3 regions of the Salinicoccus roseus genome follow, and region 3 is predicted to be linked to each of the others. Evidence: predicted binding sites of a transcription regulator. Region 3 holds the regulator's gene; each other region holds the start of a gene.
What was found. Region 3 encodes Rex, which represses fermentation and respiration genes when NADH is low (regulators of the CRP and FNR family bind a similar motif). Its sites were predicted from a motif close to TTGTGAAATATTTCACAA; they were not measured.

Region 1 (7,380 bases), on a different contig from region 3:
AGACCAGGTCCGTCGAGCGTGCCGAGACTTTCTACAGAATGAAGATTCCCTTTAATCATAATAAACCCCTGCCTCTTTTAATGATTTCTACATTCTTTCGTGGAATGTACGTGCGATGACATCGAGCTGCTGCTCGCGTGTCAGTTTGATGAAGTTCACGGCATATCCGGATACCCGGATGGTCAGCTGCGGATATTCTTCAGGGTGATCCATGGCATCGATCAGCGTCTCCCTGTTGAACACATTAATGTTCAGGTGGTGGCCGTGCTGCATGGCGTAGCCATCAAGGATGCCGACCAGATTCAGCTCCTGTATCCGCTCTTCCTTGCTGAGGGATTTCGGTACGATGCTGAATGTGTTTGAGATGCCGTCCCTGCAGCTGTCGTACGGCAGTTTGGCGACGGATGAGAGGGAAGCGAGCGCCCCTTTCTGATCTCGTCCATGCATCGGGTTCGCACCCGGTGCAAAAGGTTCACCGGCTTTTCGTCCATCCGGTGTATTGCCGGTCTTCTTGCCGTAGACGACGTTTGAAGTGATGGTGAGGACACTCATGGTGTGCTCCGAGTCGCGGTATGTCCTATGCTTTCTCAGCTTCGTCATGAAGCGTTCCACAAGTTCGATGGCGATGTCGTCGACCCGTGCGTCATTGTTGCCGTATTTTGGATAGTCGCCTTCAACTTCAAAATCGACAGCGATACCTTCTGCATTGCGGATGGGTTTCACTGTAGCGTACTTGATGGCGGACAGTGAATCGGCAACGACCGACAATCCTGCGATGCCTGTCGCCATCGTACGGTGGACATCCGTATCATGCAGCGCCATCTCAATCCTTTCGTAGCTGTACTTATCGTGCATGTAGTGGATGACATTCAGGGAATTGATGTAGACTCCGGCGAGCCATTCCATCATTTCGTCGAATTTCCTATCCACTTCACCATAATCAAGCACTTCAGAAGTGACAGGCGAGAATCCAGGAGCGACCTGGACACCGGATTTTTCATCCCTTCCGCCATTGATCGCGTAGAGCAGCGTCTTGGCCAGGTTCGCACGGGCGCCGAAGAACTGCATCTGCTTCCCGATCCTCATTGCGGACACACAGCATGCGATGCCGTAGTCATCACCATAGCTCTCCCGCATCAGATCATCATTCTCATATTGGATGGAGCTTGTCTTGATGCTCATTCTTGCACAATAGGTCTTGAAGTTCGCCGGCAGCTGTTCCGACCACAGTACTGTGAGGTTCGGCTCCGGTGCCGGTCCAAGATTGTCGAGTGAATGCAGGAAACGGAATGAGTTCTTCGTCACAAGTGCCCGGCCGTCGATGCCGACGCCGCCGATGGATTCCGTCACCCATGTCGGATCTCCCGAGAACAGCTCGTTATAGTCCGGTGTACGGGCGAACTTTACAAGACGGAGCTTCATGATGAAGTGATCGATGATCTCCTGCACCTCTTCTTCAGTCGCAACACCCGCTGCAAGATCGCGTTCTGCGTAGATGTCGAGGAAAGTCGACGTACGGCCCAGACTCATCGCAGCACCGTTCTGTTCTTTGACCGCTGCAAGATAGGCAAGATATGTCCACTGGACCGCTTCCCTGAAATCTTGTGCCGGACGGCTGAGGTCGAAGCCATATATTTCGCCGAGTGCTTTCAATTCACCCAGTGCACGATACTGTTCCGACATCTCCTCACGCAGACGGATGACATCTTCCGTCATGACGGTCGTCATGCTGTCGAATTCATCCTTCTTCTCCTTCATGAGGAAATCTATGCCATAAAGCGCCACTCTCCGGTAATCGCCGATGATGCGTCCGCGGCCGTATGCATCAGGCAGTCCTGTAATGATGCCCGCCTTGCGGCATGCCAGCATCTCCTTCGAATAGGCATCGAATACACCCTGGTTATGCGTCTTGCGGTAGTCGGTGAATATGCTCTCCGTCTCCTTGTCGAGCTCATAGCCATAAGCCTCGCATGCCGCCTTCGCCATTCGGATACCGCCGAATGGCTGCATGGAGCGTTTGAACGGGGCATCCGTCTGCACCCCTACAATCGTTTCCAGCTTCTCATCCAGGTAACCCGCATCATGGGAAGTGATCGTCGATACGGTCTTCGTATCCATATCCCACATGCCGCCACGTTCACGTTCTTCTTTGGACAATTCCATCACCTGCTTCCATAGGCGTTCCGTCGCCTCCGTCGGGCCTGACAGAAATTCATCCGTTCCTTCATACAATGTATAGTTCAGCTGGATGAATTCCCTGACATCCACTTTCCTGTTCCAGCGTCCTGACCTGAAGCCTTCCCACGCATCTGTTCTTTGAACCTTTTCCTTTAACATGAACATCCCTCCAAATGATTGTTCAATATATCACAAGTAAAGTATATCACTAACGTGAATTAATTCACATATAAATTGGAGAAAGATGTGTCAATTCTGCGTCGATGATAATTTATCCATTTGTATGTTTTTCTGTAAATATGAGACAATTAATCCAAATACACAGGAGGCCTCGTTATGACACGATGCACAAATTGCGGCACACGATGGACATTCAAGGAAAAGTTGAGGAAGTCCTTCTCATTTGATAGGGGGATGCCGTGCCCCCAATGCGGGGAAGCGCAGTACCTGACCTGGCGCTACAGGAAGAAAAGCAGCGTGATCACCTTTCTCATGATCCTGCTATTTTTCCTGCCCGGCTTCTTTAATGCGTCCTGGAGTATCTTTCTGGCCATTTTCACCATTACACTCGCTGCCGGACTGTTTTTGCAGATCCACACCTTTGAACTCACCGATAAGGATGATGGGGATTTTTGGAATGTATAGACTTGGGGAAACAAAAAAGCCGCCTTCCAGGCAGCTTTCAATATATCAATGAATACTATCCACTTTCTCCAAACAGCTGCTTATGCCTCCAGTCGCCGAAATTGTAGTAGGCGAATGCAATTCCACTGCTGATGATGAAACTCATCCCCATGCCGATACCGATGCCCACTTCTCCAAACTGGGAGGCGAACATGGCAGTCAAAGGATACCGCAATACCCAGAAAGAGATGATGTTCAGGGCAAGCACCTGATACATCGCTCCGGAGGCACGCACGATGCCATTGAGGACGAAGTTCAGTCCAAGGAATGGATAGCAGAGCGCGACGATACGCAAATACCGGGCCCCGAACTGCACCGCTTCCTCATCCTCTATGAAAAGGCGCATGCCGAACTCCGCGAAGATGATGACGAAGACTGCGACTGCGACCATGAGGCCAAAGTTGTAGAGGGCGGCATTTTTCGCAATCTGCCTGACCCGCATCCAATCGTTGATGCCGATGTTCTGCCCGGCCATGCTGTTCACTGCGGTACCGAGTGCCATTGCAGGCAGCATGATCAGGCTGTCGAGCCGCTGGGCGGCACTGAAGCCCGCAACCGTCTGGCCGCCGAACTGGGTGACCACACTGAGGATGGCGGCGACACCCGCATGGATGACGGCCATCTGCAGCCCGGCAGGAACACCAAGATTGAAGATCAGGCGGACTTCCTTACTGGAAGGCAGCTTTGGCTTTGTGAAAGGAATCAGGTTGTGCTTCACCGAGTAGTAGACACTGTAGAGGAAAGCGATGCCCTGCGAGGCGACTGTCGATAGTGCAGCACCCTCGATGCCCATGCCGAATCCAATCAGGAACACAGGAGCCAGCGCCGCATTCAGTATGACGGCGACAAATACGACCCGAAGCGGTGTCTTGCTGTCGCCGACCGCCCTGAGGACTGTATTCATGAAGTTGTATGCAAAAAGGAAGAACATGCTCAGGAAGCTGATCTGCAGATAGACTCTCGCCTGCCCAAGCAATTCTTCCGGTGTCCCGATCAACAGCAGCAGCTGTTCCGCAAAGATGAACCCGAGAACTCCGAATACAAGTGCCATGCTCGTCATCGTAACGATGAATGCATTGAGATAGGACCTGAATCCCGCTTCATTCTTTTTGCCGTACTGCTGCGAGAGTATGGTGAGGGCCGCATTATTGAGCCCCAATATGAATGACAGGACCGTAATCAGTATCGTCGTTGCAACAGCGACCGCCCCGAGTGCCGATGCTCCAAGTATGTTCCCAACCCAGAGGCTGTCCACAATCTGGAAGGAAGTCTGCAGCAGGTTCGTCAGCATGATCGGTCCTGAAAATATGATCAGCGACTTGAGTATCGGTCCACGTGTGAAATCCTGCTGGTTATGTGCCATTATTACACCTTCTGTTTATATGATGATAAGTATTTGATGTATCGTTTATATGCCATTATACAGTTGTATCGCCAAATATAACGCCACACCCCATATAATGACTGCAGAAATCTTATTGAGGGCATTCAAGAAGACACCCTTTGTATCGAAGTTTCCCACCGTCCTTCCCACTACAGCAAGCCCGATGAACCACATCCAGGAAATGACGATGCAGGCTGTGGTGAAAGCCATCTTCTCCAGTCCTTCATAACTGAGTGAGCTTGTACCGATGACGCCAATTGTATCTATGATGGCATGTGGATTGAGCAGTGAAACGGACATGGCGAACAGGATCTGCTTCTGCATGGACATCGCCGCCTCCTTCTGACTGAGGCTCGCCGGATCGCTCTTCCAGATCGACCATCCCATATACAGCAGGAAGATGATGCCAAGAGAGAAGATGACCGTCTGCAGGACCGGCATTGTCAGGACGATGACCGAAACGCCCAGTACAGCAAGCAGGATCAGCAGCGTATCACACAACCCTGCAGTAATGATGACGGGAATCGCTCCCCGCAGTCTCGGCTGGGATGCACCCTGATTGAAGACAAATACGTTCTGTGCCCCGAGGGGGAGTATCAGTCCGAATGCCAGTATAATGCCATGAAGCAGTGCAGCAGTCATATCCATTCTCCTTCATTTCTGATTATTATTGCCCAGGAAATTGAAAAAAGCCATTCCATTATATCGTGGAATGGCTCTCATGACCATATTTCAATCTCTACCTACTTTTCCGGATGATGCTGGACGAACACTTCATAGATGGAAAGTTCAGCGCCAAGAATCGGGTTGTCTTCCGATTTTTCTTCAGATCCGCCGGAGGCATGCGCTTTCTTCGTCGCACGGCTTTCCCTCCAGGCATCGAAGCTCGCATGGTCTTCCCATGTCGTACATACTTCGATGACATCATATTCACCCGTATTCTCCTTTATCAATACTTCCATGAGGATGAACCCATCGAAAGTATGGACCGATTTGGCCGTCGAGAACCTGGGTGCCACTTCATCCACCCTTCCCTTTTTGACACGTATCTCATTCACTGCTTTGATCATAAGATTATAGACCTCCTTGTGATTTGAACCATCTCTTCCCATCAAATATATCATGGATGCCCGGGGCGCTTACAGAATAAACTTTTATTGAAGTATGGTATGATCAGGATGAATGCTACGCTTTATATCTGAAATCAAAGGGGATGATTTTCATGGATAAAAAGCCGAAAGAAGAAAACAAGAATGCATCCTACGTAGGAGTCGGCATTGCATTCGGTGCAGGCATTGGGACGGCCGTTGGTGTTGCGATGGATGAAATTGCGATGGGCGTCGCTTTTGGCAGTGCATTTGGTGTAGTCCTCGGAGCAGTACTTTCGAACATGAACCACAGGAAGAAATAGTACAAAAAACTAATGAGAATACAGAGGTGGCAGCATGATCCTTAAAGATGCAGAAGGAAAGTATGAAATCATTCTAGAAGAAGAAAAGGCAGCAGTCCAGCATGGGTCTGAGGAGACCCACTATACTGTCATTGAAAGCAGTGGGAAACTGGAGAACAGGGGATACTGTGTACTGAATAACATCTATGTCAACGACGGCATGGAAGCGCCCTTTGAAGCACGCTTCCTGAATCGCCAGTCCAATTTGTCGACAGTCGATGGCTTCAAGGCCATTCGTGTAATGAAGGCATCATCGGGTCCCTATTACGTCATTCTGACCTTGTGGGAGGATGAAGGGGCATTCCGTGGCTGGCAAGAGTCAAAACAGTATGGGGAGACACACAGGAAGAGGGGGACGAAATCCGGGCTCGATCGCGAAGTTGTCGACCGGGAACAGTCTTTCAACGTAAGGTTCCAACTGGAAGATATATAGGAATACCAAGCAGTGATGCAGCCCATCACTGCTTTTTCATATTGAAAGCATAGGCCTACTTATGTAGACTTGTTTATTATAATCATTTTGCTGATAACAAATTTCCCATCAACAGAAAAGAAGTGTCCTATCATGAAACGTTTCCTAAACCAGATACCTGTATCGATCTGCGGACTGATACTCGGTCTCGTATCGCTCGGCCATCTCTTCTTCTCCATCCAGCGCACTGCCATCGGATGGGCGTTCACAGGCATCGGCATACTGCTGATGCTACTGTTCTTCATGAAGATTACCGTTACGGGCAAAGACACCCTGAAAACACTCGATAATCCAGTCGTGGCAGCCATATCACCGACATTCCCCATGTCACTCATGGTCCTCTGCAATACCCTCGGCCATTTTACTGTAAATGCTCCACTTATATTCGTTGTATGGTGGCTTGCCATCATTCTCCACTTTGGACTGATGGCTTTCTTCACCCTTACCTTCGTCGCGCCGAACAGGTTGAAGTCCGAATATATCAATCCCGGCTGGTTCGTCACTTTTGTCGGCATCGGCGTCATACCAACCACTTCAAGCAACTTCGGAGTGGAATTCGGCCAAATTGTGATCTGGATTGCTCTCACGTTCTACCTCATCCTGCTGCCGCTCGTCATCTTACAGCTGATAAAACAGCGTATTACGCGTACCACATTGCCACTCGTTGCCATCGTCGCGGCACCGGGTTCGTTATGCCTGACCGGCTACATCTCCGTCATGGAACATCCTTCTGAAATGTTCGTCTATTTGCTGCTCATCCTGTCCCAGGCAGTATATTTCCTGATTGTCATGATGCTCCCCAGGATTATGCGTTTCAGGTTCCACCCAAGCTATGCCGCCCTGACATTTCCAGTCGTCATTTCTGCTACGGCAATCGTCTATACACTGCAGATGACGGATGGCAGCAGCCTGCTGAACAGCATACTCGGATTCCTTTCCACCATCGAACTGGCACTGGCTGTCATCATCGTCACCTATGTACTGATCCGCTATTCGATTTTCATCGTGCAATGCTATGCAGACAACGGGAAGTCATATAACTAGAAGCGCTGGGCGGGGAGACACACCCCTGGCATGGTAAACTACTAATGAGAATATTCTATCATTGGAGTGAAAAGGATGAAAATGACGATTACAAGATGCACGGAAAATGAATGGAAACAGCTGCAGGAGATCAGCCGCATCACATTTGACGAAACGTTCAGGGCACAG
Region 2 (7,380 bases), on a different contig from region 3:
ACTGTCTGAGTTCAAGGTCCTGCTCTGATGCGATGATCTTCTCCATCGCCTCTTCCGCGGTCATCCCGCGGGAGAGGTACTTGATGCCCTGGATGCCGATGTATGGATTGACGAATGACTGGGTCGCAATGGCACCGGTGTCGGCCCTGCCGAACGGGCACAGCATGCCGACCGCGGGCAGCTTCGTCGAAACCGCGACCCCGAGCTGGCCTGTCCTGGCACACCGTGCCGTGATGGAAAATGTATTGAGTTCAACCATATATGAATCCCCCTTATATGTAGGATGTGGGTTTTATCCCATAAACCACCTGTATTATATAAATAGCCAGGTTGTATGCATCCTAATCATCGCAAAACGCCTCATATTGTAGAAAAAATCTGATGGAGTGTTACACTTTAGCTGTTGAAGCGCTTCACGAAGGCATCCATTCATGCTGACTAAATGATGAAGGAGAAATTAAAATGCTGAAAGAACATTTTCATGTTGCGGTACCGACCGCCTTTTTCGAAGATGAATCCCTCGATATCAAGGGGACGATGGACCATATCAGGAATCTGAAGGGGCAGGGCGTCAAATCGGTGCTTGTTTCTGGAACGACCGGGGAGCAGCACAGCCTGAACCTCCAGGAAAAATTGGAGATGGTCGAGGCGCTGGAATCTGAGGGCACACTCGTCGATGATATGGAGATCATATTCGGTGTCGCATCCATACGCCAGAAGGAGGCGGAGCAATTGGCCAAGGCAGTGGGGGAGACGAAAATAGCAGGCGTCATGCTCGGGTATCCGCCTTATATACGACCGTCACAGGCGGAAGCGCTGACCTATTCGAAGCGCATCATCGAACTGGCCGGGAAGCCTGTCATCCTATACAATAACCATGGACGCACAGGCTTCGACCTGTCGGCGGAAAGCATCATCGAACTTGCCCGGCAGGATGCTGTGATCGGTATAAAGGATGCTGGGGACAGGAAGAAGATCGAACAGGTTCAAGAAGATGTGAATGGAGCAAAACTTTATTTCTATGCCGGCGGGGAAGAGGATCTCCGGGAGAAGACTGCCTACGGATACGACCGCCTGTCCTCCATTGCAGGGAATGTGGCCCCGCTGGAAATAAGGAACTGGTTCGAAAGCCTCCGCACCGGAGAGGACGCCGGTGCAGGAGAGGAGGACCGGGTGAAGGAAATCATGGCGCAGGTATACAGGGGCAATGCCGTCGTGAACCTGAAAAGGCTGCTCAATCAAGCAGACGCATCGATGGGAAGGTGCAGGGCACCGATCGGCAATGCAGAGGGATGATGCCAGTTTAAAAAAGATGTGGAAGGGAAGAGGGAAATGATTGTTCGACCCCGTCTCCAAGTGGAGGCGGGATTTTTATTTTTATGGAAAGCAGGTATACAGGGATGGGAATCAAGCTTTAATGAAAAACCACCAAAGCAGGGCTTTGGTGGTGAGAGCATCAACATATTCTCCACTATTCATTTTCAAGTTTATCTATATATTCTTCAAGCTTCTCTTTCTCTTCGCCGGTCATTTCCGGGAACTTTGGATCGATCTCTTCAAGCAGACCGATCATGATCTCATTCACGAGGCGGCGGGTATGCCATTCGTCATCAGCGGGCAGGACATGCCATGGGGCATAGTCTGTGGATGTGTTGTCGAGCATATCCTGGAAGACCTTCTGATAGTCATCCCAATATTGACGTTCCTCATAGTCGGAGAAGGAGAACTCGTGCTGTCTGTCGGGATTCTTCATACGGTCAAGAAGGCGTTCCTTCTGCTCATCCTTAGACATGTTGAAGAAGAATTTGGCCACGTGTATATTGTTTTCCCTGAGATACTTCTCGAATTCGTTGATCTGGCGGTAGCGGAGCTCCCAGATCGAATCCTTGTCGTGGCCTTCGGGAATGTCCTCGTCATCCAACTGGTCATGGATACGCGGTGCGATGACATCCTCATAATGGGAACGGTTCAGTATCCCGATTTCTCCGCGCTTTGGGATTGCCGGCTGCAGACGCCATAGGAAGTCGTGCTTCTGCTCTTCTTCAGATGGCTTGCTGAGATTGGTGGTCTTCACGCCCTGAGCATGCAGGTTGGAGAAGATGTAGCTGATGGACTCATCCTTCCCGGCGCCATCCAATGCCTGAAGAACCACGAGAATGCCGTGCTTCTCTTCTGCATTCAGCTTCTCATGCAGAGTTTTAAGTTTTTCTACGAGAGGCGGGACGACTTCATCCCTGATGGTTTCATTTTCCTTCTTTTTACCCTCTGTTGTCGGATAATCAGAAAGGTTCACTTTTTCATCTTGCGGTACTCTATATGGTTTTATATTCATCTAAAAATACTCCTTTGGACTTTTTATAGAAATGTACCCTGAAGACATGTGATTAAACCCGAACTGCATGAAGTGGGAAGTTCATTTCCATGGGAAACGCTGTCACTAAATGTTCAAGACTTCACATTGGAAAGGACTTCATAACATATTATGATATGGTATATTAAACATGTATTTAAAATGTATGTTTAAACCAGGAGGGTTAATATGACTACAGTAAACCGTGAAATGTGGGTCAGTGAAATCGTCAAAGACATCCCGAAGAGTGCAGATATATTCAGGAAAAATAGAATAGACTACTGTTGTGGCGGCAAGATGCCGATTTCCCAGGCAGTGGAGGAACGTGGACTCGACCTCGAAGGCATGATTGAAGAGATCAACAGTATCGAGCAGCATGAAGAGGCTGGCATCCAGCCGAAATATCTGGATGAGAAGGGGATCGTGAAGTTCATCCAGAACAGGTACCACCAGGAACTTATGGACGAGTTCGCCGCCCTTACACCATACGTGACGAAGCTTGCTCGCAAACATGGACCGAACGAACCGCATCTCGTGAGGATCCAGGAACTGTATAAGACGCTCAAGAATGAAATGATCGAACATACGGAGGATGAGGATCACAATGTGTTCCCGATGATCATCGAATTCATGGAGAATCCGACACCTGAACTGGCCGAAAAAGTGCGTCCGCATGTCAGTGAACTCGAAGGGGAGCATGAAGCAGTGGGAGATATCCTGAAGGAGATCCGTGACATAACAAGCGACTTTACGCCGCATGCGAATGCTTGTGGCACGTACAAGCTTGTATATGCACGGCTAGAGAAACTTGAAAAGGACACATTCGATCACGTGCATCTTGAGAATCATGAGCTGTTCGAACGTGTCAGAAAAGCAATATAAGAGGCATGGGGAACCCCGGGAGCAATCTCCCGGGATTCTTTGTGTTCATTGTCTTTTTTGGACCCTGGTTGTGCTTGCGAACAGCAGGATGAATGCCAGGAGGACACAGACGATCCAGTAGCCGATGTCATTTGCAGCAAGTATTATGGCGGTGATGCTGAGGAGGAAGGAGAGCGCAAAACCGAGAAGGACTTTCTTGTCATCGAATAATTTATTGTTCATGGGGTGTCCTTTCATGTATGGTGATTTCCTTCTATATTTTACATAATATTCAGAAATGTTTTTTGGATGGCGGAGGAAAGGGTATAATGAATCAAAGGGGGTATGAGGATGCACCGGAACTATAATGGACCGGATGGCTACGTTGGGACGCATGCGCACAATGATTATGTGCCTTCAAGGCTTGAAATCCAGAGGCACCCTGAGGGCTTCATCGAATTTGGGCTCTGGATGGTAGGCACGTTCATTAAACACCTGTTCATACGCTAGAAAAAAGAAAGCACAACCGAATCCGGTTGTGCTTTCTATTGTTCTGCCATCTTCTTTTCACGAATATAGGAAAAGAAGACGCTGAGTGTGGTTGAGAACAGAAGTATCCAGAAAGGGCCGGAATCCGGGTTGAGGCCGAATCGGGATTCCCCGCCGAGCTGGGTCAGTATAAGTATGAGTGATATGAAGTATAATTCGAAAATCAGTACATTATGCCATGATTCCTCCTGTTTCCTCCCTGTCTTCTTCCGGTCAATATGACCGAATAAGCTGCCGATGATTGCCAGAATGATGATGACGCCAAACAGGGTGAGAATTACAGGCATGTTCGAGTAGGGCAGTGTGCGAAACTGATCGAGAATGATGGCGACTGAAAAAATGATGACTACAAATGCTGAAAGTATCTTCTGAATCGTGATGTCCTCACCCCCCCCTTTGTTAAGTAGTATGCGATGCTAGTTCAGCTGTCTTTTGGAGCGGTTACCGGCCTCGTATGTCCCGTAGATTTTTATGAATGCCCCAATGGCTGCAAACCAGAACCCTTCACTGGCGAAGTCCAGACCGATCGAAGACTCACCGCCGATCAGATTCAGGAAGGTGATGAAGCCGAATATGCACAAATAATAGTTCAGTTCCTCCATCCATGAATCTGTCTTCTCTTCCTCCGAGTCTCCATCATTGAGCTTTGTGACCATATAAATCAGCGCAATAATACATAATGCATTAATCAGCTGCGTCTGCCATGTGGCAAAGGGGAGTTGCGGAAACTGGTCCATGATGAGCGCAAATCCGATAAGACCATAGCCCATAATCTGTAGCGGTCGAACCTTGCTGATAGACGTTGCCTCCTTATTCCTCTTCCATTTTGCGGTAGCGTCTTACTCTTGTTTCTCCTAACACGATGTTAACAAATATTAGGATAATGGTGAAGGCAATGATGCTGCTGATGAACATCAAAAGGTCAAATCTGAAACTGCTTGCAATCAGGCTCTTTACGAGCAGTTCAACAAGTGTCATAAAGATGGCACCGATGATGGATTCCATAAAGTAGATGCCAAAACGGCCAAAGAAACGGCCTTTCTTATAGGGAAGTTCCTTTTTCACTATTGGAGAATATATCAACGCATCGGATTCATCACGTACGGATATAGTGGTAAATATGATGAATGACAGCATGAAAAAGTATAGATCGTTCATCACCATGTCGGTTTCCCATACCCCCATCGCCACAAGCAGCATGCGGGTAATCATATAAGCCCACATGAGCAGCAGGGTGGTGATGGCGGCCTTGCCAGCTGATTTTCTTGCACGTTCATCCCCTATGAACCGATTGAGCAGATGTTCCATGAAAATCTCCATCCTTTAACTTATTAATATTCATCCCAGAAGAGGTCATCCAATGTGCATCCAAGTGCCTTGCAGATTTTAATGCATAATGCCAATGAAGGGTTGTACTCCCCCTTTTCGATCAGATTGATTGTCTGGCGGCTGACCTCCACCTGTTCGGCCAGTGCTTTCTGGGTGAGATCCCGGCTGGCACGTGCGCTCTTCATCTTCAGATTCTTCGCCAAGAAATCACCTCTTTCAATTCAAATGTAATAAATAAATTTCTAAATGTAAAATATATATTACTTTTAGTATACAAGTACCCGGGAAGAAGAAGTATAAACATTCAACTCCCAGAGATTCTAGCGGTGGATGGAGCGGGCCATGCGTACATAAGTATGGCGGCGCCCCCGGATGGTGATGGAATAAGCCATGATGTTCTCAGGTACCGCGATGCCGTAGAATCCTGCATCACCGATATGATGGATGTCTGCACCGGCCATCTTGGCGGCGAGGGCAATCTGCCGGATGGTCGATTCATCCGCGCCTTCCTGGCTGGTCCCGATGGTGAGCATGGCGAGTGCGCTTTTTGAATGGACGTATGAAACATATTTCTGTGCATCTTCAGTTGTGATGCCCGGCACAGTACCGGGTGACGGCATCAGGATGACGTCTGCACCGGCATCGATGAAGGCATCGAGTGCGGATTCCGAAATGATGCCGCTGCCGGTCTCACTCGTCACACCGGCACCATGCATCTTGCCGGCGATGATGAGCGCGTCACTTCCGAAGGTTCTGCGTGCACGCTGGATGGCGTTCGTGATCTCGACGTTCGTCACACCGGTTTTCGGGTTGCCGGTGAGGCAGATGAAATCGAAGCCGAGCGATTTCGCCTGTGCAAGTGCCTCCTCTGAAGCGATGCGGCCTCGGTCAATGGCGTCCAAGGTTTCAATCTGTTCGGCATTGAGGTCCACCGGTTCCAGGTTGAGGCCGACCGGTCTGCCGGTGAGTCTTTTTATTTCATGGATGACCTCTTCCGGGTTTGATGGGGTGAAGCCCCTGACTTCAGGATTGAAGACATCGAATACGTTGAAGAGCAGCAGGTCGGCGCCGAATGATGCCGTGAGTTCCGCATTCGTCACATCCGGATAGAGCGGCGGTACGGTCGCCATTGTCTCGGCCAGCATAGTCCGGCCCTCACTTGCCTTGATCGATTGCTTCAGATCCTGGCCTGTCATATTGAGGAAGTCGGAAGCGGTGCAGTCGAGCAGTCTTTTCATGTATATCGTCCCCTTTCATATTAACTTCATTTTATCGGTTTGCAGGATATTTTGATAGGTGGGAAGGTTTATTGTCGTTCGTGGGTGCGGCCAGTGACAATTGGGCCTCCAACTGTCATTCGCGGGAGTGACGAGTGACAATTGGGCCTCCAACTGTCATTCGTGGGTGTGACGAGTGACAATTAGGCCTCCAACTGTCATTCGCGGGTATGACGAGTGACAATTAGACCTCCAACTGACATTCGCGGAAGTGACGAGTGACAATTAAGCCTCCCCCCTCCCATCCTTCCAAACCATTGGCAACGGCTTCCATTTCAGCTATAGTGAAAGTAGTAATTTTCCAAAAACAAAGGGGAGAGCGCCATGAAATTTGAACAGGAGTTCCTGAATGTCATCCGGGCACGGTTCAAGGAGATCAAACGGCTCGGTGACCGGACGCTGGATCAGCTGTCGGATGAAGATATGCACTGGCGGTACAATGAGGCATCGAATACGATTGCGGTGCTGGCGAAGCATCTCAGGGGCAACATGTATTCCCGCTGGACGGACGTATTCACGTCGGACGGGGAGAAGGCGGATCGCGGCCGGGATGATGAATTCGAGGATGACCTCAATTCAAAAGCGGATGTGATCGCCGCCTGGGAGGATGGCTGGCAGATATTCTTCAATGCACTGAACAGCTTCACTGTGGATGACCTGCTACGCACCCAGAAGATCCGGGGGGAGGACCATACGATCCTGGAAGCGCTGGAGCGCCAACATTCACACTATGCGACGCATATCGGACAGATGATGTTCATCGGCAAGCAGATCAAAGGCGACGACTGGCAATCGCTGAGCATACCGAAGGGGAAATCGGAGGAATACTTGAAATGGTAGACGGACGGGGAAGCGTAGCAGACGCTTCCTTTATTTTATGAAAGCGGTGGGAGATATGGCTAGAAATCAAGGGCTCGAGGTATACATAGGTGATCCAAACAGAAAGGCAGGACTGTACCGGCGGACGCTCCTGATCGTCGTCATCTCACAGATCTTCGGCGGCGCGGGACTGGC
Region 3 (7,380 bases):
CATTCTGCTACATTGATGGTATACATCAATGAACTATTTAAAATGACGGGCTACAAGCGTGAGGACATTGATCGTATCATCGTTGCACGGGGGCCAGGCTCCTACACGGGGGTGCGTATCGGTGTAACCATCGCCAAGACGCTGGCACATGCATTGAATATACCCCTTTATTCCGTCTCTTCTCTTGCTGTCATAGCAGCTTCATCAGGCAGGGAAGGAATCACGGCCCCAATGTTTGATGGCCGGAGGGGAAACGTCTACACAGCAATTTATCAACTAGAATGCAGCACATTGGAAGAAGTGATGGATGCAGGATATATGAAGCTCGAAACAGTGCTTGATTCATTGAAGGCGCATGATGGGGGCGTCGTACTTGCAGATGCCGGTGAGAAGTTCAGCAGCGGCCTTGAGACATTTACACATGCTGTCCCACGCATCAGTTCTGTAGAGAAGTTCACATCCATTCTACGCCAGGAGGATGTGCATCAGATGGTGCCTGAATATTTAAAAGTATCGGAGGCTGAGAAAAATTGGATGGAGCGCACACAGTCATAAGAAGAATGGAAATTGATGATCTGGAAGCTGTATATGAAATCGAATCAGCCTCATTTCCGAATACATCATGGAACATCGAATCTTTTCTCAGGGAACTGACAGCAAATCAGTTTGCCTATTACTTCGTCCTTGAAAAGGAAGACAGGATAGTGGGCTACTGTGGCGTATGGCTCGTCATAGATCAGAGCCAGATCACCACAATCGCCGTGGACAGAAGAGAGCAGGGCAATGGCTATGGCCGTCAGCTTCTTCAACATGCGAAGGAATATGCGGGTCGATCTGCAGATATACTCTCATTGGAAGTGAGTATAGACAATGATAGAGCCATGAAGCTGTATGAAAAGGAAGGATTCCTCTATGGGGGAATACGAAAGGACTATTATGGACCGGGAAAGGATGCACATGTCATGTGGGTGAGCCTGAATGAATGAAGAAGTGATAATACTGAGCATCGAGACGAGCTGTGATGAAACGGCGTGCAGTATCGTGAAGAATGGGAATGAAATATTGTCGAATGTGGTCGTCAGCCAGATAGAAAGCCATAAGCGTTTCGGTGGTGTGGTACCGGAAGTGGCTTCGAGACACCATGTTGAAACCATCACAGTAGTGATTGAGCAGGCACTGGAGGAAGCAGGATTCCTGCCGTCAGACCTTTCCGCTGTAGCAGTAACGGAAGGGCCGGGACTGATCGGCGCATTGCTGGTCGGCATCAATGCTGCCAAGGCATTCAGCTTTGCCCATGACCTCCCCCTCATTCCCGTCCATCATATCGCAGGCCACATATATGCGAATCAGCTGGAAGAGGAACTCAAATTTCCTCTCATCTCCCTCATTGTTTCTGGAGGGCATACCGAGCTGATTTATATGAAGGATCACATGTCTTTCGAGGTCATCGGAGAAACAAGGGACGATGCGGTGGGGGAGGCTTATGACAAGGTTGCGAGGGTCATCGGTCTTCCTTATCCCGGCGGCCCCCATATCGACCGTCTGAGCAGGGAAGGGGAAGATACTTTCAACTTTCCAAGACCCTACCTGGAACCGGGCAGCTATGATTTCAGCTTCAGCGGACTGAAGTCTTCAGTCATCAACACACTGCACAACTACAGGCAGAAGGACATCACAATAAATAAAGCGGATGTGGCGACAAGTTTCCAGGAGAGCGTCGTTGATGTGCTGACGAAAAAGACCATGATGGCTGTCGGAAACTATGGAGTGGACCACCTGATCATTGCAGGAGGCGTCGCCGCCAACAGTGGATTGAGGTCCCGCTTTGAAATGCTCTGCCAGGAGCAGGGAATAAAGCTCAGCATACCCCAGCTGAAGTATTGTACCGACAATGCAGCGATGATCGGCGCTGCAGCCTACCATCTCTATAATAATGATGCCTTCGGTACACTCGATCTGAATGGCAGAAACTTCATCGATATAGAAGAATACAGTATATAGAAAGCCATGTCCCTTAATTTTGGGACATGGCTTTCTTGTATCATCCTTGATTGTCAATACGGAACATTTGTTTTAAACAGCCTGTGGATAACTTGTTGATAAAAATGTGAAAAGCTGTGTAAACGCCGCGGGGACTGGGGATATAAATGTGCACAACTATGTGCATAACTTATTACTCCTGTGGATGGATCGCTGCATTATGCAGTGCTGTGCACTTTCAGCTGTGAATAAAAATGTGGTTAAGTCCATTTCCCGTGACTTCCATTAAAATGGAACCTATGTTCGCAACAGGTTTATATCTCTTCCAGCTGTTCCTCCAATGCAGCCCATTCGATCATCAGTTCATCGAGCTGTGCCTTCTGCAGATTCAACTGCTCATTGTATTCTGAGGCCTTCTCATAGTCCTCATAAACTTCGGGTTCGGCAAGTCTTTGTTCGGTTGCTGAGATTTCTTCTTCCAACGCCTGGATGCGTTCCTCCATCCTGCTTGTGCTGCGCTTCAGCTTCTGCATCTCGTTCCTTTTCTGCTTCTGCTGTTCATAATCCGTGCCGTTCGGCCCTTTGTCCTCCTGATTCTCCACTTGGATTGCGAGGGAAGCCTGTTCTTCCTTCTTATGACGATAGTAGCTATAGTCTCCGTTGTAGGTCTGGAGATGCTGAAGATCCATCTCCACTATCTTGGTGGCGATGCGGTCGATGAAGTACCGATCATGGGAGACGAATAGTATGGTGCCGGGGAAGTTCTGGAGTGCCTCCTCCAGAACTTCCTTGCTGTCGATGTCCAGGTGGTTGGTGGGCTCATCAAGGATGAGCAGGTTATTCTTCTCGAGCATCAGTTTAGCCAGCTGGATGCGGGCCTTTTCCCCGCCGCTCAGATCGTTGACACTCTTCATCACCTCATCCTGCGTAAACAGGAAACGACCCAGCACTTTACGGACATCACTTTCATTCATGTTCGGATATTCATGCCACAGTTCTTCGAGGACATTCCTGTTGGAGGTGAATTCGGCCTGCTTCTGGTCATAGTAGCCGATGGAGACATTCGTGCCGTAGATGATTTCTCCCGCATGACGGGGCAGCTTCTTCGCAATGGTTTTGACGAGCGTGGATTTTCCTATGCCATTCGGACCGATGATCGCCAGCCGGTCCCCCTTATCGACGTTCAGGGTGATGCCGCTGTTCAGCGTCTCTTCATATCCGATGTCGAGGCTCTTGATACGGAGGACATCGTTTCCACTCTCCCTTTTTATATCGAAGGAGAAGCGTGCACTTTTTCTGTCGATCTGCGGCGTATCCATCCGGTCCATCTGCTCAAGCTTCTTGCGGCGGCTTTTTGCCATATTGCTCGTCGAAGCCCGTGCGATGTTCTTTTCGACGAAGGTTTCGAGCTGTTTGATCTCCTTCTGCTGATGTTCATAGGCTTTCATGCGAAGGCTGTAGTTCTTTTCCTTTTCCTTCACGTACTTTGTATAGTTCGAGTGATAGAGTGTCCCGCGGTTCATCTCCACCTCAAAGATCTTATCGACCGTGCGGTCGAGGAAGTAGCGGTCATGGCTGATGATTGCGATTGCACCCGTAAAACTGTTCAGGTACTGTTCAAGCCAAGCCACGGTGTCCATGTCCAGGTGGTTGGTCGGTTCATCGAGAAGGAGCAGGTCCGGTTTTGACAGCAGCATCTGCCCCAGGGCGAGGCGTGTCTTCTGGCCGCCCGAGAATGCATCTACGTTGCGGTCGAGGTCGTCCTTGGTGAAATTGAGTCCGGTGATGACAGTCTTGATCTGTGCATCGATCGTGTACCCTCCTTGCGACTCGAATGAATTCTGCAGGGTATCATAGCGTTCCACCTGCTCGCTGTAGGCAGGATCGTCGTAGTCATGTTCTGCCAGCCAGGTCGTCACTTTCTGCATTTCCTCCTGGATGCGGAGCAGGTGCGAGAACGGCCGCATCATTTCATCCCGCACAGTCTGGGAGGATTCCAGTGTCATCTGCTGGGTCAGGTAGCCGATGGAGATGCCTTTCGGAGTGGTGATCTGGCCCTCATCAAGCCCAAGTTCGCCTGCCATCATTTTCATGAGCGTGGTCTTTCCGGCACCGTTCTTCCCGACGATGCCGACGGTTTCGCCCTTTTTTATTTCAAGATTTATATTTTCAAAAATCATGTCTGTACCGAATGATTTCTTTACATTTCCCAATTGCATCACTATCATATTCATTACCTCACTTTCTTCAAGTCTACAATAAATAAATTAAAAAAACGATGAAATTAAACGGCATTGACTACACTATGAAAATCGAGATATGCTATAATATATCAACAGAGTGTAATAAACGAGGTGTGGGACATTTGAACAGTAAAAAGAAAATCCCAAATGCAACTATGAAACGTCTCCCTTTATACTATAGATTTTTTAAGAACTCTGAAAAATCCGGTGTGGACAGAGTCTCATCCAGAGAGATCAGTGAGGCATTGGATATTGACTCTGCCACTATAAGGCGAGACTTCTCCTATTTTGGGGAGCTTGGCAGAAAAGGGTACGGCTACAATGTCAAAAGCCTTCTGAACTTCTTCATGGAACACATCCAGGGGAATGAAGTGAAGAATGTTGCGATCATTGGTGCCGGCAATCTGGGCAGCGCGTTATTAAACTACAAATTCAGTAATATAAATGATAGAATGAACGTAGTTGCCGCCTTTGACAGCAATGATGAAATTGTTGGAACATCCATCAACGATACATTAGTATATCATCCAGATGAACTTGAAGATATGGTCAGTAGACATAACATAGACGTTGCGATACTCACCCTGCCGGCAGAGGTCAGCCAGGCGATGGCTGAACGGCTTGTAGATGCGGGCATCAAGGGTATACTCAACTTCACACCTATCAGATTGGACGTAAATGATGGAATCTATGTACACAATATAGATTTGAGTGTTGAATTGCAGGCGCTATTCTTTTATATGAAACATATCTAGGAGGGGTAATATGCTCGAAATGTTTATGCCGGGGACGCTTATGGCAGTAGGGCCGACAAGTATGATTGTAATCGCTGTGGTAGCATTGATCATATTCGGACCCAAGAAGCTTCCTCAGTTCGGACGCGCAATGGGCTCCACTTTAAAGGAATTTAAAGACGCAACCAAGGGCCTTGCTACGGACGATGATGACGAAGAAGAAGAACTCGAGAGAAAAAAGCAGCCGAAGAAAATTGAAGCAGTTGAAGTTGAAAAAGCTGAAGAAACAAAAGTATAGAGATTTGGAGGTGGCGAAAGCCACCTTTTTTTAAAGAGGTGAAAAGTAAGATGACAGACTCGGAAAAAAAAGAATTTACCGAGCACCTGGAAGAGTTGAGGAAGCGTCTGCTCATTGTCATGTATTTCTTTGTCGGCGCGTTGATTATAGGGTTTTTCCTCTCCAAGCCACTGATATACCAGATGCAGAATGCCCCATGGGCAGAGTCGATCCAAATGCACGCATTCCAGGTCACGGACCCGTTGAAGATCTATCTGCTCGTGATCGTCATAATCGGTCTTGTAGTGGTATTGCCGGTCATCATGTACCAGCTGTGGGCATTTGTGGCACCGGGATTGTACGGAAATGAACGGAAGTTGACGCTGAGCTACATACCGATCGTCATGATCCTCATGCTGATCGGCATGGCTTTCGGCTACTTCGTACTTGTCCCTTATATCATCCAGTTCACTTTCGAGCTTTCGGAAGATATGGGAATCGAGACGACCATCGGCATCAACCAGTATTTCGGCTTCCTCTTCAGGACAGTCCTGCCATTCGGTGTCATATTCCAGATGCCGATCCTGGTGCTTTTCCTGACACAGCTTGGCCTGTTGACACCGATGTTCCTAAAGAAGAACAGAAAGTATGCCTATTTCATCCTGCTGGTGATTGCGGCGCTTATTGCCCCACCAGATCTGATGACGCATATCATGCTGACGATACCAATGATCGTACTATACGAAATCAGCATATACATTTCAAAAATCGGCTATCGGAGGCATTTGAAGGCAGAACAGAAGGCAATAGAAGAATCTTTGGATTCCGACTAGGGAGGTATTCAGGGTGAAATTCGATTCGAACACTGAAGCGTTTAAAGCGTTGGGAGAAGCGGACAATGACTCATTGAATGAACGGCTTGAAAAGGCACAGGATGACCAGTGGAGGCAGAAATACCATGTACAGCCCATCGCCGGCAGCATGAATTCGATTGCCGGATTCGTCCACCACGAGGGCTTGTACCATATCTTCTATCAATGGTCCCCCTTTGCCGACAAAAGAACGAGATGCCTATATCATGTGACTTCGGATGACCTTGTTTATTTTGAGAACAGGGGAATAGTAAAGATGTTGTCGGACGGAGCCTATTCAGGCTCCGCTTTTGTAATGGAAGAAGATATCCACCTCTACCACACTGAAGTGCGTTCGAACACGGTGTATCAGCAATATACCCCCTTCACAACACAGGCTGGTGCCCTTCATCCGGGCAGGACGGTACCGGTCATCAAAGGCGTACCGCCCGAGTACGGCTGGTTGATGAAGGATCCGAAAGTCTGGCATGAGGATGGCAGGCATTTCATGCTGCTCGGGGCCGCTTCCCCGGAAGATTACGGCCGCCTCCTCGTCTTTGAAGGGGAGACACCTTCGTCTTTCGAGTACAGGGGTGAATTGAAGACCGGACTCGACCAGTTCGGCTTCATGTGGGAGGCACCGGATTATTTTGAATTGGACGGCCACCAGGTATTCATGTTCTGTCCGCAGGGGCTCGACAAGTACAGGAACAACTATTGGAACATCTATCAGTCGGGCTATATCATCGGTGAGGCGGACTGCGAAGCATTGACACTCGACCATGGCCCGTTCCATGAACTGGACCATGGCTTCGATTTCTATGCACCAAAGACGCTCCGCAATGGGAATGGCGAACGTCTGATGATCGGCTGGATGGGGATGAAGGAGACGGCCTATCCGACCGGGGAGGCTTGGTCGCATTGTCTGACCCTGCCCCGCGAATTGTCGATTGAGGAAGGGAGATTGAAGCAGAGGCCGGCTGCGTCACTCAGGAAACTGAGGGAAGCGGAGATGACCGCTGAAGGTTATTTCAACCACCGCCCAAAAAAAGTGAGGGATTTCTACGGGGACAGCTACGAACTCGTCATGGATATCCTTGAGAACGACGCGACCCGCATCCATATCGATCTGAGGGTGAGCAGAAGGGAGCAGACGAGCCTGATCTATGAGACGGATACTCAGACACTTATTCTGGATACGGCCTTCAGCGGTGCAATGCCCGAGAATGTGGACGGAACAGACAGGAAGGTTGTTCTTGATTCTCCGCTTGCAAGCCTTCATATATTCGTTGATG

Region 1: pflB (formate C-acetyltransferase) is a predicted target of Rex. The motif match lies at 2,390-2,407, and genes of this name have one in related genera.
Region 2: ric (iron-sulfur cluster repair di-iron protein) is a predicted target of Rex. The motif match lies at 2,442-2,459, and genes of this name have one in related genera.

The regions. Positions count from the first base shown of each region.
Region 1 covers NZ_RKQJ01000004.1:202,789-210,168, forward strand. Annotated here, with positions in the region: gene pflA (pyruvate formate-lyase-activating protein) at 1-59, opposite strand, end outside; gene pflB (formate C-acetyltransferase) at 88-2,337, opposite strand; gene EDC33_RS12055 (TIGR04104 family putative zinc finger protein) at 2,515-2,823, shown strand; gene EDC33_RS12060 (MATE family efflux transporter) at 2,879-4,225, opposite strand; gene EDC33_RS12065 (LysE/ArgO family amino acid transporter) at 4,271-4,888, opposite strand; gene EDC33_RS12070 (antibiotic biosynthesis monooxygenase) at 4,990-5,316, opposite strand; gene EDC33_RS12075 (glycine zipper domain-containing protein) at 5,469-5,657, shown strand; gene EDC33_RS12080 (antibiotic biosynthesis monooxygenase family protein) at 5,692-6,129, shown strand; gene EDC33_RS12085 (TDT family transporter) at 6,262-7,212, shown strand; gene paiA (spermidine/spermine N(1)-acetyltransferase) at 7,288-7,380, shown strand, end outside.
Region 2 covers NZ_RKQJ01000001.1:888,000-895,379, reverse strand. Annotated here, with positions in the region: gene EDC33_RS04645 (DUF1028 domain-containing protein) at 1-259, opposite strand, end outside; gene EDC33_RS04640 (dihydrodipicolinate synthase family protein) at 463-1,296, shown strand; gene EDC33_RS04635 (PPK2 family polyphosphate kinase) at 1,472-2,332, opposite strand; gene ric (iron-sulfur cluster repair di-iron protein) at 2,540-3,232, shown strand; gene EDC33_RS12625 (hypothetical protein) at 3,278-3,454, opposite strand; gene EDC33_RS12620 (hypothetical protein) at 3,563-3,721, shown strand; gene EDC33_RS04625 (hypothetical protein) at 3,757-4,047, opposite strand; gene EDC33_RS04620 (hypothetical protein) at 4,177-4,530, opposite strand; gene EDC33_RS04615 (hypothetical protein) at 4,571-5,068, opposite strand; gene EDC33_RS04610 (helix-turn-helix transcriptional regulator) at 5,092-5,274, opposite strand; gene EDC33_RS04605 (DUF7916 family protein) at 5,410-6,327, opposite strand; gene EDC33_RS04600 (DUF1572 family protein) at 6,691-7,206, shown strand; partial or broken gene EDC33_RS04595 (MFS transporter) at 7,379-7,380, shown strand, end outside.
Region 3 covers NZ_RKQJ01000003.1:348,296-355,675, reverse strand. Annotated here, with positions in the region: gene tsaB (tRNA (adenosine(37)-N6)-threonylcarbamoyltransferase complex dimerization subunit type 1 TsaB) at 1-555, shown strand, start outside; gene rimI (ribosomal protein S18-alanine N-acetyltransferase) at 561-986, shown strand; gene tsaD (tRNA (adenosine(37)-N6)-threonylcarbamoyltransferase complex transferase subunit TsaD) at 979-2,001, shown strand; gene EDC33_RS10935 (ABC-F family ATP-binding cassette domain-containing protein) at 2,295-4,208, opposite strand; gene EDC33_RS10930 (redox-sensing transcriptional repressor Rex) at 4,286-4,978, shown strand; gene EDC33_RS10925 (twin-arginine translocase TatA/TatE family subunit) at 5,019-5,255, shown strand; gene tatC (twin-arginine translocase subunit TatC) at 5,306-6,067, shown strand; gene EDC33_RS10915 (glycoside hydrolase family 32 protein) at 6,081-7,380, shown strand, end outside.